Regions from separate parts of the Streptomyces sp. NPDC053431 genome, predicted to be linked through region 2. Evidence: riboswitches for the same ligand, from Rfam matches in the RefSeq annotation. Region 2 holds a riboswitch; the other holds the start of a gene.
The links. A riboswitch is a leader RNA that binds a small molecule or an ion and turns the genes downstream of it on or off. The one in region 2 is predicted to bind glycine.

Region 1 (8,267 bases), on a different contig from region 2:
GATCTGACCGAACTCGGGCCAGGTCACCGGCTCCATCTCGGTGGTCGCGTTCAGCTTCATGGTGCAGGAGCCGAGCGGGATCATGCCGCGGTCGAGCGCGTAGTCGCGGTCGGCCAGCTTGCGCAGGTAGCGCAGCATCGAGGTCTCGGAGCGGTGCGCGTGGAAGACCGGGTGGGTCAGGTACGTGTCGGTGCGCAGCGCGTCGCCGGGCAGCGCGTCCTCGGTGACGGCGTCGAGGGCCTCGATGTCGGCGGTCACGCCGAAGGCGGACCAGACCGCGGCCAGCTGGGCACGCGTGGTGGTCTCGTCGCAGGACGCGGACACGTGGTCGGCGTCGACGCGGTAGAGGTTGACGCCGGCCTCGCGGGCGGCGGCGACGACGGCGTCGGCGCGGCCCGGGACGCGGGCGGTGAGGGTGTCGAAGAAGGCGCCCTGGGTGAGCTCGACCCCTCCGGCGCGCAGTCCGGCGGCGAGGATCGCGGCGTACCGGTGCGTGCGCTGCGCGATGCCCTTGAGGCCCTCGGGGCCGTGGTAGACGGCGTACATGCCGGCCATGACGGCGAGCAGCACCTGAGCGGTACAGATGTTGCTGGTGGCCTTCTCGCGGCGGATGTGCTGCTCGCGGGTCTGCAGGGCCAGGCGGTAGGCCTTGTTGCCATCGGCGTCGACGGAGACGCCGACGAGGCGGCCGGGCAGGGAGCGGGCGTGCTTGTCCTGGACGGCCATGTAACCGGCGTGGGGACCGCCGAAGCCCATGGGCACGCCGAAGCGCTGGGTGGTGCCGACGGCGATGTCGGCGCCGAGCGAACCGGGCGAGGCCAGCAGGGTCAGCGCGAGCAGATCGGCGGCGACGGTGACGATCGCGCCGAGCTCGTGGGCCTGGTCGATGACCGGCTTGATGTCACGGATGGCACCGGAGGCACCCGGGTACTGCAGGAGGACGCCGAAGACGCCCCGCTCGGCGACCTCGGCCGGGATGCCGGCGCTCAGGTCGGCGACGACGACCTCGACCCCGGTGGGCTCGGCGCGCGTCTCGATCACGGCGATGGTCTGCGGCAGCGCGTCGGCGTCGATCAGGTAGACCCCGCCCTTGACCTTCCCCACACGTCGGGAGAGCGCCATGGCCTCGGCGGCGGCGGTGCCCTCGTCGAGGAGGGAGGCGCCGGAGGTGGGCAGCCCGGTCAGGTCGGCGACCATGGTCTGGAAGTTGAGCAGGGCCTCGAGACGGCCCTGGGAGATCTCCGGCTGGTACGGCGTGTAGGCCGTGTACCAGGCCGGGTTCTCCATCACGTTCCGGAGGATGACGGGCGGGGTGAACGTGCCGTAGTACCCCAGGCCGATCATCGGCGCGAGCACCTGGTTGCGGTCGGCGAGCGCGCGCAGCTCGGCGAGCACCTCGGCCTCGGTGCGGGCCGCCGGAAGCGCCAGGGCCTCGGCGTTCTTGATGACGTCCGGAACGGCGGCGGCCGTGAGCTCGTCGAGGGAGCCGTAACCGACCTGGGCGAGCATCTTGGCCCGCGCCTCGGCGTCGGGTCCGATGTGCCGCTGCTCGAAGGGGATGCCCTGCTCGAGCTCGGAGAGCGGAGTGCGGTTGGCGGTCATGTACGGGGGCCTCCTGGTCGTCACGACCTGCGAGGGGCACCACGGCGCGGGTGCCCGGACGGCCTCCCCCTCTGTCATCCAAACCTGAGAGCTTCACCGGCCTGCCTCGCGGCGCGCCGGCTTTCACCGTCGGTGAGAGTGGATGCCGTCGCACCCTCTCTGCTTTCCAGAGTGACCTCGTCCGCGCGGTACAGGGGCCTGAGAGATTCCGGGGAGGATTTGCTCCTTCGGCGCCTCCGAAAGGTTTCCTCGGAGGACTCTCCCGCGCGGGGTCGACAGCCACAGCCAGCCTACCAGCGCCGTTCCTTCTTCCATCGCTCAAGTGGCCGACATCCCAGATGTGCACTTTCGTAGTGCTTGTAGAGGAGTTGCGACCAGTTGGAGGGACCGTGCAGACCGATATCGATCCGCGCAGCCTGATCGGCCGCAAGGCGTTCGACCGGAACGGACACAAGATCGGCACCGTGGACGAGGTGTACCTGGACGACGCGACCGGAGTCCCCGAATGGGCGGCCGTACGCACGGGCCTGTTCAGCCGGGACGCCTTCGTCCCCCTGGAGCCGAGCGCCTTCGTGAACGACGCCCTCCACATCCCCTACGACCGCGCCCTCATCAAGGACGCCCCCGACTTCGGCGTGGGCCGCCACCTCTCCCCCGAACAGGAACTCCAGCTCTACCGCCACTACAGCCTGGCCCTCCCGCCCCCACCCCAGGACACCCCGAGAGACTTCGGCCACCTCGCAGGCCAGGAAGAAACCTGACCCACCCACCGCGCGCACCAGCCCCTCTCTCCCCCCGGCCCCAGCAGCCGCCGCGCCCGGGGGCATCCTGAGCGGCCAGTGACAGCCGCGCCCGGGGCCACGCGAACGGCCAGCGGCAGCCGCGCCCAGGGTCACCCTGAACGGCCAGCGGCAGCCGCGACCGGGGTCACCCCGAACGGCCAGCGGCAGCCGCACCCGGGGTCACCCGGACGGCCGACCGACTGACCGGCCTCGACCCGACCACGACCACGACCGGGCAGCGGCCGGCGGCCGACCGCGGCACCCGCAGGCTGAGGGCCGAGAGCGGCCTTGCGCGGGGCCTTCCAGCCACGGCACCCGCAGGCTGGGCGCGCCGCCTCCGCCCCGCGCGGGGCGGTGGGGCGGAGGCGGCGGACGCTGGATCGACCGCACAGGGCGGGGCGGCGCGGACACCCGATCACCCGCTCAGGCCGGGGCGGCGCGGACACCCGATCACCCGCTCAGGCCGGGCGGACGACCGGCCCCGCTCGCCGAGCCGTGGGGGCGACGCGGGGCGACCCCCCTTCGGGACTGTGGCAGTCGATCGACCCCGACCAGGGGCGAAGCAGCCGGCCCACCCGGCGGCAGGCCGCCACTGACCGGCCGCCGCCGGCGCTCAGCCCGAAAGGGAAAGCCCGCACCTCTTCCCCCACCCGCAGGACCGGTGCGGGTGGGGTGGGAAGCACCGCCCCGGCCGCAGGCCGCCAAGGACCGGCAGCCGCCGATGGCGCCCAGCGCCCCACGGCAAAACCCGCACCACTGCCCACCCACCCGCACGGGCGGTGCGGGTGGGAAACACCGCCCGGCCGCAGGCCGCCCCGACGGCTAGGCCGCCGCCCCCGTCGCCCCACCCGGCACCAACGGCAACGGCTCCGAGGGCTCCAGATCCGGGTCGTCGACCGGGAACGTCCGAACGCGGCCCGGCGCGGACGTCGGCTCCTCGAAGCGGACCGTGACCCGCCCGACGCCACTGCCCTGCACCCACCCCGCCCCGTACACCGCGTGCCGCACATCGTGCCCGGCGGCCCACCGCCGCTCGGCCGTCTCCGTGGCCGTCGGAGGCGCCGCCGGAACCGCGCCCGCGCCCGCGTCGCCCTCGGCCCCGGCCCCGGCCCCAGCCCCAGCCCCAGCCCCAGCCCCAGCCCCGGCGACACGCTCCTCGCCGCCCGCCGAGGAGCCCGCGGCAGGGCCCCCGCCCCTGCCCTCCCCCTCATCCCCGAGCTCCGCCTCCCGCGCCTCCGCCTCCGCCTCCGCCTGCGCGAACAGGTCCTCCTGCGTGTAGTCCGCGAGCCCGCTCACCCCCACGCCGAGCAACCGCACCCCACCGGTCGTGTCCACCAGCTCGAGCAGCCGCGCCGCCGCCTCCCGCACCACCATCGGGTCGTCCGTCGGCCCCCGCAGCGTCTCGGACCTCGTGAGCGTCGAGAAGTCGTAGCGCCGCACCTTCAGGACGATCGTCCGGCCCGAGTGCCCCGAGCCCCGCAACCGCGCCACGCACCGCTCCGCCAGCCGTTCCACCTCCAGGCGGATCCGCAGCCGGTCGTGCAGGTCAACGTCGAAGGTGTCCTCGACCGACACCGACTTGGCGTCCCTCTCGGCCACCACAGGGCGGTCGTCGTGCCCGAGGGCCATCCGGTACAGGGAGGCACCGTGGGCGCGCCCCAGGAGCCGTACGAGCTCGTCCTCGCCCGCCTCCACGACATCGGTGACCGTGACGATCCCGGCCCGCCGCAGATGCTCCCCGGTCGCCGGGCCGATCCCGGGAATGATGCGCACCGAGCGCGGCCCGAGCAGCTCCCGCTCCGTCCCCGGCTCGATGAGCACGAGACCGTCCGGCTTCGCCTCCTCGGAGGCGATCTTCGCCAGCATCTTCGACCCGGCGAGCCCGACGGACCCGGTCAGCCCCGTCACGGCGAGGATGTCGCGACGCAGCTGCTCCCCCGCGGCCCGCGCGCTCGCGCTGTCCTCGGCGACTCCCCCGGCCTCCAGGTCGACGAAGGCCTCGTCCAGGCTGAGCGGCTCCACGAGCGGCGAGAGCCGCCCCAGCAGCTCCATGACCTGACCGCTGATGGCCCGGTAGAAGGCGAAGCGGGGCACCAGGTACGCCGCGTTGGGGGCGAGGCGCCGCGCCTGCGCCATCGGCATCGCGGAGTGCACACCGAAGCGCCGTGCCTCGTAGGACGCGGTGGCGACGACGCCACGCGGCCCGAGCCCGCCCACGACCACGGGTTTTCCCCGAAGGCTGGGCTTCGACGCCTGCTCGGCGGCGGCGAAGAAGGCATCCATGTCGAGATGCAGGATCGTGGGCGCGGCTCTCACACGTCCGATGCTGCCCTACGCCACTGACAATCGGCCCGTACGCGAGGAGGAGCCGGCTCGTCCGGGCCCGCGGCACCCGGGCGCTCCGGACACGGCCGCGCCCGACCTGCCGGCCCGCTCGGACCGCCCGCCCCGTCCCTCCGCCGGCCCGCCTCAGACCGCCCGGTCCCTCCGCCGTCGCGCCAGCTCGTCCGCCGGGTTGTGCCCGATCAGCGTCTCGCCGGTGTCCACGCGCTCGCCGTGCAGCTGCGACAGCGCCGCCTCGACGTCCCGCCAGACCACCCCCACGGCGATGCCGAAAACGCCCTGCCCGCCCTGGAGCAGGTCGACGACCTCGTCGGGCGAGGAGCACTCGTAGACGGTCGCGCCGTCGCTCATGAGCGTCATGCGCTCCAGGTCGCGAAAGCCGCGGGCCCGCAGGTGCTGCACGGCGGCGCGGATGTTCTGGAGGGCGACACCCGTGTCGAGGAACCGCTTGACGATCTTGAGAACGACGACGTCACGGAAGCTGTAGAGCCGCTGCGTCCCGGAGCCGTACGCGGGCCGCACGCTCGGCTCGACGAGACCGGTGCGCGCCCAGTAGTCCAATTGGCGGTACGTGATGCCGGCCGCCGCGCAGGCCGTGGGGCCGCGGTAGCCGACGGCGTCCGAACCCACGTCCGTACCGGCACCCGGGCCCGCGCCCGTACCGAGGTCGCCCACACTGCCGTGAAGCGGATACGGGCCACTCTCCCCGGGCGTACGCCCCAGGAAGCCCCCTGCCGTACCGTCGCCGCTGCTCATCACGCCGACCCTCCGTCCTTGACCTGCCCACACGAAGGTAGGCAGTCACTAGGGGTGCGTCAACGATCGCCACACTCGGCACGCCGAGTGATAATCACCCTGAGAGTGGTTTCCCGTACCCCACTCCGGGGAAAGGCTACTCGAATGCTCCGAGGGCACTCCCCAGCCGTGGCCGGACCACCGGCGGCCTGAGGACCACCGGCCGCCCACCGTCGGCCGACGACGGCTTACGACCACCGGGAGACGGCTCACGACCACCGGGCCCACCGGCGCCACCGGCCGACCGGCGAGAGCCGGCCTACTGGTTGCTGGTCCCGAAGTCCTCCGGAGAGATCTGGTCGAGGAACTCGCGGAACTTCTCCACCTCGTCCTCCTGCTCGTCCGGAATCGCGATCCCCGCGTCGTCGAGCACACCGTCACTGCCGTAGATCGGCGACCCCGTGCGCAACGCCAGCGCTATCGCGTCGGACGGCCGGGCGCTCACCTCGACACCGCTGGCGAAGACCAGCTCGGCGTAGAAGACCCCGTCACGCAGATCCGTGATGCGGACTTCGGTGAGCTCCTGCCCCACGGCCTCGAGCACGTCCTTGAACAGGTCGTGCGTCAGCGGCCTGGCCGGGGCCATGCCCTGCTGGGCGAAGGCGATCGCGGTCGCCTCCCCCGGTCCGATCCAGATGGGGAGGTACCGATCGCCTCCCACTTCACGCAGGAGCACGATCGGCTGGTTGGAGGGCATTTCCACCCGGACACCCACAACGTCGAGCTCGTTCACACAGCAACCCTAGGACGTGCCCGACCGGTTTGGGTAGTCGGGCCGTCCGGAGATCACTGCAGACGGAGTCCCAGCGCGGTCTGGACCAGTGCCGCGTGCAGCCGTACGGAGAGCCCGGCGAGCTCCTTGGCGGTGGCCTCCGCATGGGCCCTGGTCTGCGGATTACGGTGCCGGCGCAGCGGCGCCACCATCTGCTCGACCAGCCCGGCCTCGCGGTCCGCGGCGGCCTTGACAGCCCGCAGGTGCCGGGGTTCCAGACCGAATCTCCCCAGATCCGCCACCAGCTTGGCGACCGTCACGGTCTCGGCGTCGTAGCCCCCGCCGTCGGCCTGGGCGATCAGCCCGTACGACTCCCACTCGGCGAGCTCGGACTCCGTCACCTCCGCCGCGGCGAGCAGCTCGGACCGGCCGATCCGGGACGCCGTGGGCCGGTCACCGCCGTCCGTGTCCCAGGCCCCGTCCAGCAGGTCACGCTGGGGGCTCGGCGAGGGCAGGGCGATCTGCTCGCCCCGGGCGAGGGCGTCCAGATGCTCGCGGATGACCTTGAGCGGGAGGTAGTGGTCCCGCTGCATCCGCAGGATCTGGGCGAGCCGCTCCACGTCCTGCGGGCTGAACTTCCGATACCCGGAGGCCGTCCGCCGAGGCTCCACGAGCCCCTCGGCCTCCAAAAATCTGATCTTGGAGATGGTCACTTCGGGAAACTCGTCGCGCAGTTGGCTCAGCACCGTGCCGATGCTGACCAGTCCGTCGCCCGCGGCGGCGGTGCCGAAGCCGGCACCGCCCGTCGGTGTACGCAGCATGGACCTTCCCTGAAGGTTCTCCGGAGCGTCACACGCCCCGCTGGCTCGCGAAGAACACGAGCCGGTACTTGCCGATCTGCACCTCGTCACCGTTGGAGAGCACGACCGAGTCGATCGGCTCGCGGTTGACGTAGGTGCCGTTGAGGCTGCCGACGTCCGACACCGTGAAGGTGCCGTCCGGCTGGCGCCGGAACTCCACGTGACGACGCGACACGGTCACGTCGTCCAGGAAGATGTCGCTCTGCGGGTGGCGGCCGGCCGTGGTCAGCTCGCCGTCGAGCAGGAAGCGGCTGCCGGAGTTCGGACCGCGGCGCACGATGAGCAGCGCGGAACCGGGCGGGAGCGCCTCCACGGCCGCGATGGCCTCGGGCGACAGCGACGGGATCTGGCCGGTGACCTCCGAGTCGTAGGCCTCGAGCCCCGAGATGGAGATCGTCGAGGTCGTCTCGGAAGCACGCTCCGGAACGACCCCGCCCCGCAGCGGCGCGCCGCAGTGGGAGCAGAACCGGCTGTCCGCCGTATTACGGTGACCGCACCTCGTACACACCGGCATGGACGCGTCCTCCTGCCGCGGCTGCCCCGCGGAGGTCTGGGTCGCGTACGGGTCGGAGACAAACCCTCCACCCGCACTTGAGGTTGATGGTTCTCCGAAACCTATGCGCGCGGCACCGGCAGGGTCAACAGAAGACGCGCCCTGTGTGCCCGGAATGTCGCCACCCTGGCCACCGACCTCGTCACGGAAGAGCGGGCGCTCGGCGCCCTGTTCCTCATTCTGGGCGTGGCGCGGCGCGCGATGACGGGCGTTGCCGCCGTCCTCGCGTCCGCTCTTGCCGAACAACTTCGAAAACAACTTCACGGGCGATTCCCCTTGACCGAAACAGACCCGCCCGTGGGGCAGGACGAACCCTGACTGAACACACCTGCCGACCCGGACATCTTCACAACGTCCGTAGCCACTCGACAGTTTCCACCACGCACCACCCTTGTGGTGCGGCGACCCCCCGCAAGGTCATGCCCTTGCCGCGCGACCGTCATCGAGCCCCGCCTCACTGCGAGGACGACTGAGCGTAGTCAGGCCGCTTCGCAGGCCGCAAGGCGTCGACGACGATCTTCCCGGAACGCTGCACCGTGGCCGTGGCCTGCTCCTTCTCCAGTGTCTGGACGACGCCGCCGGGGATGTTGAGCGCGGGCTCGAGATCCTCCGGCTTGCCG
Region 2 (8,267 bases):
GCCGCCGCGCACGGCCATCACCTGCCCTTCGGACCTAGCGGCGGGTGCGCCGTTGGAGCGAGTTGGTTTCTGACTCGGCTTACTTCACGACGCCGAGCGACGCGTAGTCGTAGCGACCGTTGTAGGCGTCGGCCGTGTAGACGTTCGTCAGTCGCGAGCTGCGCCAGATGATGTTCTTCTCGTGGGTGAAGGGCAGGTAGACCGCGGCCTCCGAGACCTTCGTGTTGATCTGCTTGTAGAGCTCGCCGGCCTTGTTCGGGTCGGTCTCCTTCAGCGCCTGGTCGAACAGGCCGTTGATGGCCGGGTCGTTCAGCTCGGAGAAGTTGTTGTTACCGCTCTGCAGGATGAAGCGACCGTCGACGAGCGGCTGCAGGAAGCCCTGGCCGGTCGGGAAGTCGGCGCCCCAGCCCATGATGATGATGCCGTAGCCCTTCTCCTTGACCACCTTCGGCGAACCGATGATGCCGGAGGTCTGGGCGCCGTCGAACTGGTCGATCTGGGCGTCGATGCCGACGGCCTTCAGCGACTGCTGCAGGGACTCGGCGGTGGCGATCTCGATCTTCTTGTTGTTGCGGACCGCGATCGTGGTCTTGAAGCCGTTCGGCTGACCGCACTTCTTCAGCGCCTCCTTCGCCTTGGCGAGGTCGGGCGCGCCACCGAGCTTGCCGTACGGGTCGGCCTTCGGGTCGGCACCCTTGATCGCCGGCGGCAGCATGTTGGAGGCGATGTCGCCACCGGCCTGCGGGCCGCCACGGGCGGTCTGGAGGGACTTGGAGTCGGCCGCGTAGATGATCGCCTTGCGGCACTCGATGTTCGGGATCACCGTCTGCGGGAACACCGCGTACCGGATGAAGCCGGTCTGCGGGTTGTCCACGTTGCCCTTGTGCTGCTGGAGCACCTTCTGGCGGGCGGAGGCGCCGACACCGGTCGCGTTGATGTCGAGGTCGTACTCGCCCTCGACCAGGCGGTTGTCCATGTCGTCGGCGTTCGTGGTGAACGTGACGGAGATGGTGTCCGGCAGCGCCTTGCGGACGTTGTCCGTCTTGGCGTCCCAGTTCTCGTTGCGGACGAGCTTCATGGACTTGTTCGGCGTGTACGACTGCCACTTGTACGGGCCGGAGGAGAACACGCCCAGGCCGTACTTGGCCTTGGTGTCCTTGTCCTGGCGGACCGGGGAGGCGGCCGGCATGGCCAGCATCTGCAGGAAGTCACCGTTGGCGACCGGCAGCTTGAAGACGATGGTCTTGTCGTCCGGGGTCTCGATCGCCTTCAGGCCGAGCTTGTCCGCGGTGGTGTCCTTGTACGGGCCCTTGTACTCGCCCTTGGGGTCCAGGACCTGCTGCAGGTAGATCGGGCCGCCGGAGATGACGTCCTGGGCCCAGATGCGCTCGATGCCGTACTTGATGTCCTTGGAGGTGATCGGCTTGCCGTCCTCCCACTTCACGCCGTCCTTCAGCGTGAAGGTGTAGGTGAGGCCGTCGGCCGAGACCTTGCCGGCGTCGGTGGCGAGGTCGGGGACCAGCTCGGTGGAGGCGGCGCCCGGCTCGGCCTTGAAGGTGACCAGCTGACGCGTGAAGTAGCGCTGGAAGTCCCAGACGAAGCCGTAGTAGCCGCGCTGCGGGTCCCAGCTGTCGGCCTCCTGCGAGCCGATGAACTTCAGCTCGCCGCCCTTCTTGTCGGAGGGGCTGGCGACCTGGTTCACACCGGCGTTGAAGCCGGCCGCGCCGTCCTTGCCCTTGCCGCCACCGCTGCCGCCGTTGCCGCCGCCACAGGCGGTGGTGACGACCATCGTGGCCGCGGCGAGCAGCGCGCCCGCGGCGATTCTGCGCCTCTGGGAGCTGTTCAGAGTCATGGTCGAGCAACCTCCGAAGTAGTGGCGGCCGTTACGGTGGTCCGCCGTTGGGGGATGTGCCTCCTGTCGACAGCGGCAGGGGCTGGTCTTGCGGTGAACGGCGTACGGTCAGCGGGAGCCCTTCGGGTCGAGCGCGTCGCGCACGCCGTCGCCGAAGAGGTTGAACGCAAGCACGGTGATGAAGATCGCGAGGCCGGGGATCACCATGAACAGCGGGTCCGACTCGTAGGTCGTGATGGCCGTCGAGAGCATCTGGCCCCAGGAGGCCGTGGGCGGCTTCACACCCGCGCCGAGGAAGCTGAGCGCCGCTTCGGTGAGGATGTTGGTGGGGATCATCAGCGTCGCGTAGACGGTGATCGGGGCGATCAGGTTGGGCAGCAGCTCACGGCGCAGGATGTAGAACCGGCCGGCGCCGAGGCTCTGCGCGGCCTCCACGTACTCGCGGTTGCGCAGGCTGAGGGTCTGGCCGCGGACGATGCGGCCGACGTACGGCCAGCCGAAGAAGCCGATCACGAGGACCAGGGCGGCGATGCGGACGCCCGAGCCGTCGAGGCCGAGGAGCTGGTTGGGCAGCACCGAGACCAGCGCGATGGTGAAGAGCAGCTGCGGGAAGGCGAGCATCACGTCCATGACCCGGCTGAGCGCCGCGTCGATCCAGCCGCCGAAGTAGCCGGCGATGATGCCGAGGACGGTGCCGAGGGCCACCGCGAAGAGGGCGGCCAGGAAGGCGACGAGCAGCGAGATCCGGGCGCCGTAGACGATCCGGCTGAAGACGTCGCGGCCGTTGACCGGCTCGACCCCGAAGAGGAAGTCGGAGCTCACGCCGCCCCAGGAGCCGATCGGAGTGCCGAACAGCGGGTCGATCTGGTCCTCGTGGAACTCGTCCGGCGGGTGGCCGAGGAGGCCGACGATGACCGGGGCGAAGATCGCGACCAGGACCAGGAAGATGACGATGAACGCGCCCGCGAGGGCGAGCTTGTCGCGCTTGAGCCTGGCCCACGCGATCTGCCAGGGGGAACGGCCCTCGATCGCCTTGGCCGGCGCGTCGGGCACGGCGTCGACGGCGGCGGCGTCTTCGGCCGCACTCGTCTCGTGCAGTGGTGCCGTCATCGTGGTGAGGACCCCTCTCGGCCGCCGGGTCGCCGGCCCTTGCCCGCCGCGGGTAGCGGCTCGGTGGAACAACTGCTGGCACCGGCCCTGAGGGGCCGAACGCCTGGTGTTCCGGGGAGTCTTCAATGCGCCCGCGATCACCCGCCAGACCCCGCGGGGAATGTTTGCTCAAACGTGATGCGGTGCGTTGTCTTCCGTTATCCGGACGTCGCGCGCGCGTGAGCGGACCATCTCGGCCGCTATTCGACCAGATCGGACATGTGCCCCAACTCCTGCCGCGCGTGAGCGTATAGGGGTGACAGGGCGGGCGGCGAGGGGGGCAGGAAGGCCGGAAAGGGACGTTTCAGTACGTGCGGGGCGCGGCCGGGGGGTAGCCGTAGCCGGGGGCGGGCGGAGCCGCCGGGGCGGCGTGCGCGTCACGGTCGTAGAAGGGGCGCGCGTGGGCCTGCAGCCACATCGCGACCGGGTCGTACGTGTCGGACATGGCGACCGTGGAGACCGGCAGGCCGTCGGGGACGGCGGCCACCGTGCGGTGCATCATCGCCCGGACCGCCTCGACGGAGGCCGGCGAGGAGTCGTACAGGTCGAGGCCGATGGCGAGGTACGGGGAGCCGATCACGGGCTGCACCCAGGCGCGGCGCAAGGAGCGGACGGCCGGGGTGCGGTGGGCGTTCTGCGTGAGCAGGGCGTAGAACTGCGGGATCTCGACCGCGGGTTCGGAGAGCCGCAGGGGGCCGGCGGGCATCCGGCCCAGACCGGTGGCGACGCGGCGCAGATCGGCCCAGGGGATGCCGACACCGCCGCCGGGGGCGTGCGGATTGAGCCAGAGGCCCCAGCGGTCGGGGTAGAGGGCGCGGGCGATGTCCAGACCGGCGACGACCTCGTGGGCGCGGTTCCAGCCGGAGGCGGCGAGCTCCTGGGCGGAGGTCACACAGGGCGCGTAGCCGTAGCCGTCGACCTCCATGTTCCCGTACTGCGCGTCGGGCGAGCCGGGGCCGCCCTGCCAGAGCAGCATCCAGACCTCGCCGCCGGTGAGGGCGTGCAGCAGTTCCTCGTAGGCGTCGTGGCGCCCGGGCGCCACCTGGCGCAGCGTGTGCTCGACCTTCCCGGCCGCAGCGGTGCCTGACGCGCTCACCGTGGGTTCCGCCCCTCTTTTCCGTCACGCGGTCTGGATCGGCGTCCGGATCGCTCCGAACGACTTCTGAATCAGTTCAGCTTAAACAGGGGGGCCGTCACACGGCGGCGCGCTGGAAGAAGGGGCGCACCTTCTCCAGCATCCAGTCCCCCACCGGGTCCTGGGCCACGTCGAGCAGGATGAGGTTGACCGGCCAGGCGACCTCGACCCGGCCGAGGGCGCGGCCGAGGGCGTCGAGCGGCGCGTTGCGGTCGGCCTCGGGGCCGGTGAGCTGCACGCCGACGAAGAGGGCGGGTTCGGTGCCCTCGACGCTGGCCAGCGTGCGGCGGGCGGTGGCGACCACGCCGGTGGCCTCGAACTCGGCGGAGGCGGCGGCGAGGAAGTCGACCGGGTCGTCCTGCCAGTCGGGCTCGAAGAGGCGGACGCGGCCGCCGCTGGCGGGCCCGTCGAGGGCGGTGCGGCCGGACCGGCAGAGCTCGGCGACGGCGGGCGGGGGCAGCGGGACGCCGACGGTGCCGCCGGGGTTCACGGCGATGCCGAGCTGCGGCGGCAGACCGCGGGCGAAGTCACGGGCGGGGGCCACGGTGTACGACATGTGCTCGCCGGCGACGGCGAGGAACTGCTGCTCGGAGCTGAAGACGGGCACGTACGGGGAGCCCTCGATCTCCAGGGTGGGCAGGTCGAGCTCGGGGCTGTCGGGGCCGCCGCCGTTGGGCAGGGGCACCCAGACGGGGCTGCGCCCGAGGACCTCGACCAGCCTGGCGCCGGCGCCGGGGTTGCCGAGCGAGGCGGCCAGTACTTCCTCGAGCTCATTGCCCGGCCACGTCACGTCCACGGTTCTGTCGTCCCCTTCCGGCACTCGGTGCGGTCAGCACCTTAACGGCGGCTCGGCACCTCCGTGACCGAAAAGGACGCGTGAAAGGGCGGGAGTGGTTCAGGACACGTCGCGGAAGCCGATCCTCCGCAGGGTGTCGGCCGCGTCCCGGTCGAGCAGGGTGACGGAGGCGCAGCCGGGCGGCAGGGCGCCGGCCTCGGCGGTGCGGACCAGGCGCCCGACGGCCCGGCGGTGCCGGGCGAAGGCGTAGCCGGAGACGCCCCGGCCGCGCTCGCGCTGGCCGGACCGGGCGGTCTCGGGGTCGACGTCGAGCAGGATCAGGTGCAGGGCCGCGCCGCGGCGCCGGGCCTCGCGGGCGAGCCAGCCGCGCACCCAGGCCTGGGTGCCGCAGTCGTGCACGACGACGCCGGCGCCGGAACGCAGGGCGCGGCGGAGGCCCGCGTAGTGGGCGAGGCGGGCCAGCGGGCGGTAGACCGCGTACGGCAGCAGGCGGGGCAGCCGGGCCTCCCAGCGCTCACGGGTGTCCTGCGAGTCGACGGCGCGGCCCTCGGCGGCGCGGCGCATGAGCGTCGACTTGCCGGCCCCGGGCAGCCCGGAGACCACCACCACGTCGCCGGCCGCGAAGCTGAGCACCCGGGGACTGCGTCCGCCGCGCTCGCGCAGGTCGCGCAGCAGCCGCACGCGGCGGCGGGTGCGGGCGCGGGCCCGGGCGCCCGCGCGCTGGACGGGTATGCCCGCACTCGTGGCGTAGGCGCCGGTGCGCTGGATCGTCATCGCTCACTCCCCCCGTCGGGTCCGCGAAAGACCCTTGCCCATAAAGTGTAAAGAAACGGTAATGAGACGCAAGCGATTTGCCGCGCGGACCCGCCGTGCAATGATGAGCGCGCCAGGCGCTCGCACGAGCGCCCACAACCGCATACCGGCCGCTCGAATCCGCGCGGGAGAGTCCCGGGGCACACCGTGCGCCCGGGCGCCGAAGGAGCAAGCACCTCCCTTGAATCTCTCAGGCCCCGTACCGCGTGGATGAGGCAGATCTGAAAAGCGGGTCGCCCTGTCGCGTCCCCACCCAAGGTGCAAGCCGAGGATGCCCTCGGTGAACCTCTCAGGTTCCATGACAGATGGGGAGGATCGTCCTCACCGTCATGCACGTCGTGCCCTGCACGCCCTGGGACCCGGGAGCCACCCCATGAGCACTGCCCCCCGTCTGACCGCCCTCGATGCGCTGCATCGTTCGCTGGGCGCGACCATGACCGACTTCGCCGGCTGGGACATGCCGCTGCGCTACGCCAGCGAGCGCGACGAGCACAACGCCGTGCGCACGCGGGCCGGCCTCTTCGACCTCTCCCACATGGGCGAGATCACCGTCACGGGCCCGCAGGCCGTGGACCTCCTGGACTACGCCCTGGTCGGCAACATCTCCACCGTGGGCAACGGCCGCGCCCGCTACACGATGATCTGCCAGGAGGACGGCGGCATCCTCGACGACCTGATCGTCTACCGCCTCGGCGAGACGGAGTACATGGTCGTCGCGAACGCCTCCAACGCCCAGGTCGTCCTCGACGCGCTCGTGGCCCGCGCGGCAGCTCACGGGGGATTCGACGCCGAGGTCCGCGACGACCGCGACGCGTACGCGCTGATCGCCGTCCAGGGCCCGGAGTCCCCCGGCATCCTCAAGTCCCTCACCGACGCCGACCTGGACGGGCTGAAGTACTACGCGGGCCTGCCCGGCACCGTCGCCGGCGTCCCCGCGCTGATCGCCCGCACCGGCTACACCGGCGAGGACGGCTTCGAGCTGTTCCTGAAGCCGGAGCACGCCGAGGGCGTGTGGCAGGCGCTGACCGAGGCCGGCCAGGGCGTCGGCCTGATCCCCTGCGGCCTGTCCTGCCGCGACACGCTCCGCCTGGAGGCGGGCATGCCGCTGTACGGCCACGAGCTGACCACCGCGCTCACCCCCTTCGACGCCGGCCTGGGCCGGGTCGTGAAGTTCGAGAAGACCACGAACGAGGGCCGCTTCGTGGGCCGCGAGGCGCTGGAGAAGGCCGCCGAGCGCGCCGAGTCCGCCCCGCCGCGCAAGCTGGTCGGCCTGGTCGCCGAGGGCCGCCGGGTGCCGCGCGCCGGCATGTCCGTCGTCGCGAACGGCGAGGTCATCGGCGAGATCACCTCCGGCGCCCCGTCCCCGACCCTGGGCAAGCCGATCGCCATGGCGTACGTGGACGCCGCCTTCGCCGTGCCGGGCACCGAGGGTGTCGGCGTCGACATCCGCGGCGCGCACGAGCCGTACGAGGTCGTGGCGCTGCCGTTCTACAAGCGCCAGAAGTGATCATGGGGCGTCGGCACCGCCGGCGCCGGACGTGACGCATTCGTCTCAGGACACGTCTCACCCCGCAAGACCCACGTACATCAGCACTCCCCCGATCCAGGAGAATCAGCCCCATGAGCAACCCCCAGCAGCTGCGGTACAGCAAGGAGCACGAGTGGCTGTCGGCCGTCGAGGACGGCGTCGCCACGATCGGCATCACCGAGCACGCGGCCAACGCCCTCGGCGACATCGTGTACGTCCAGCTCCCCGAGGTCGGTGCCACGGTGACCGCCGGCGAGGAGTGCGGCGAGCTGGAGTCGACCAAGTCCGTCAGCGAGCTGTACTCCCCGGTGACCGGTGAGGTCACCGAGGCGAACCAGGACGTCGTCGACGACCCGTCGCTGGTGAACTCCGCCCCGTTCGAGGGCGGCTGGCTGTTCAAGGTGCGCATCGCGGGCGAGCCGGACGACCTGCTCACCGCCGACGAGTACACCGCCTTCACCGCCGGCTAACCGAGACCCCCTAGGGATCGATTCATGTCGCTTCTGAACACCCCTCTCCACGAGCTGGACCCGGACGTCGCCGCCGCCGTCGACGCCGAGCTCCGCCGTCAGCAGTCCACCCTCGAGATGATCGCCTCGGAGAACTTCGCTCCGGTCGCGGTCATGGAGGCCCAGGGCTCGGTCCTCACCAACAAGTACGCCGAGGGCTACCCGGGCCGCCGCTACTACGGCGGCTGCGAGCACGTCGACGTGGCCGAGCAGATCGCGATCGACCGGATCAAGGACCTGTTCGGCGCCGAGTACGCCAACGTCCAGCCGCACTCCGGCGCCTCCGCCAACCAGGCCGCGCTGTTCGCGATCGCCCAGCCCGGCGACACGATCCTCGGCCTCGACCTGGCGCACGGCGGCCACCTCACCCACGGCATGCGGCTGAACTTCTCCGGCAAGCAGTTCAACGTGGTCGCGTACCACGTGGACGAGGCCGGTCTGGTCGACATGGCCGAGGTCGAGCGCCTCGCCAAGGAGCACCGCCC

Region 1: it holds a riboswitch for glycine, as region 2 does, so the genes downstream of both, gcvP (aminomethyl-transferring glycine dehydrogenase) here and gcvT (glycine cleavage system aminomethyltransferase GcvT) in region 2, are expected to answer to the same signal.

Annotation. Positions count from the first base shown of each region.
Region 1 is NZ_JBITXX010000032.1:14,179-22,445, forward strand. It holds gene gcvP (aminomethyl-transferring glycine dehydrogenase) at 1-1,602, opposite strand, end outside; glycine riboswitch at 1,779-1,877, opposite strand; gene ACIGXE_RS35715 (PRC-barrel domain-containing protein) at 1,992-2,363, shown strand; gene ACIGXE_RS35720 (DNA polymerase IV) at 3,207-4,700, opposite strand; gene ACIGXE_RS35725 (MerR family transcriptional regulator) at 4,854-5,483, opposite strand; gene ACIGXE_RS35730 (bifunctional nuclease family protein) at 5,782-6,255, opposite strand; gene ACIGXE_RS35735 (MerR family transcriptional regulator) at 6,309-7,055, opposite strand; gene ACIGXE_RS35740 (FHA domain-containing protein) at 7,084-8,019, opposite strand; gene ACIGXE_RS35745 (DUF881 domain-containing protein) at 8,102-8,267, opposite strand, start outside.
Region 2 is NZ_JBITXX010000009.1:275,011-283,277, forward strand. It holds gene ACIGXE_RS22695 (ABC transporter substrate-binding protein) at 80-1,852, opposite strand; gene ACIGXE_RS22700 (ABC transporter permease) at 1,961-2,962, opposite strand; gene ACIGXE_RS22705 (enhanced serine sensitivity protein SseB C-terminal domain-containing protein) at 3,306-4,097, opposite strand; gene ACIGXE_RS22710 (enhanced serine sensitivity protein SseB) at 4,195-4,932, opposite strand; gene ACIGXE_RS22715 (AAA family ATPase) at 5,032-5,706, opposite strand; glycine riboswitch at 5,861-5,960, shown strand; gene gcvT (glycine cleavage system aminomethyltransferase GcvT) at 6,119-7,252, shown strand; gene gcvH (glycine cleavage system protein GcvH) at 7,366-7,743, shown strand; gene glyA (serine hydroxymethyltransferase) at 7,768-8,267, shown strand, end outside.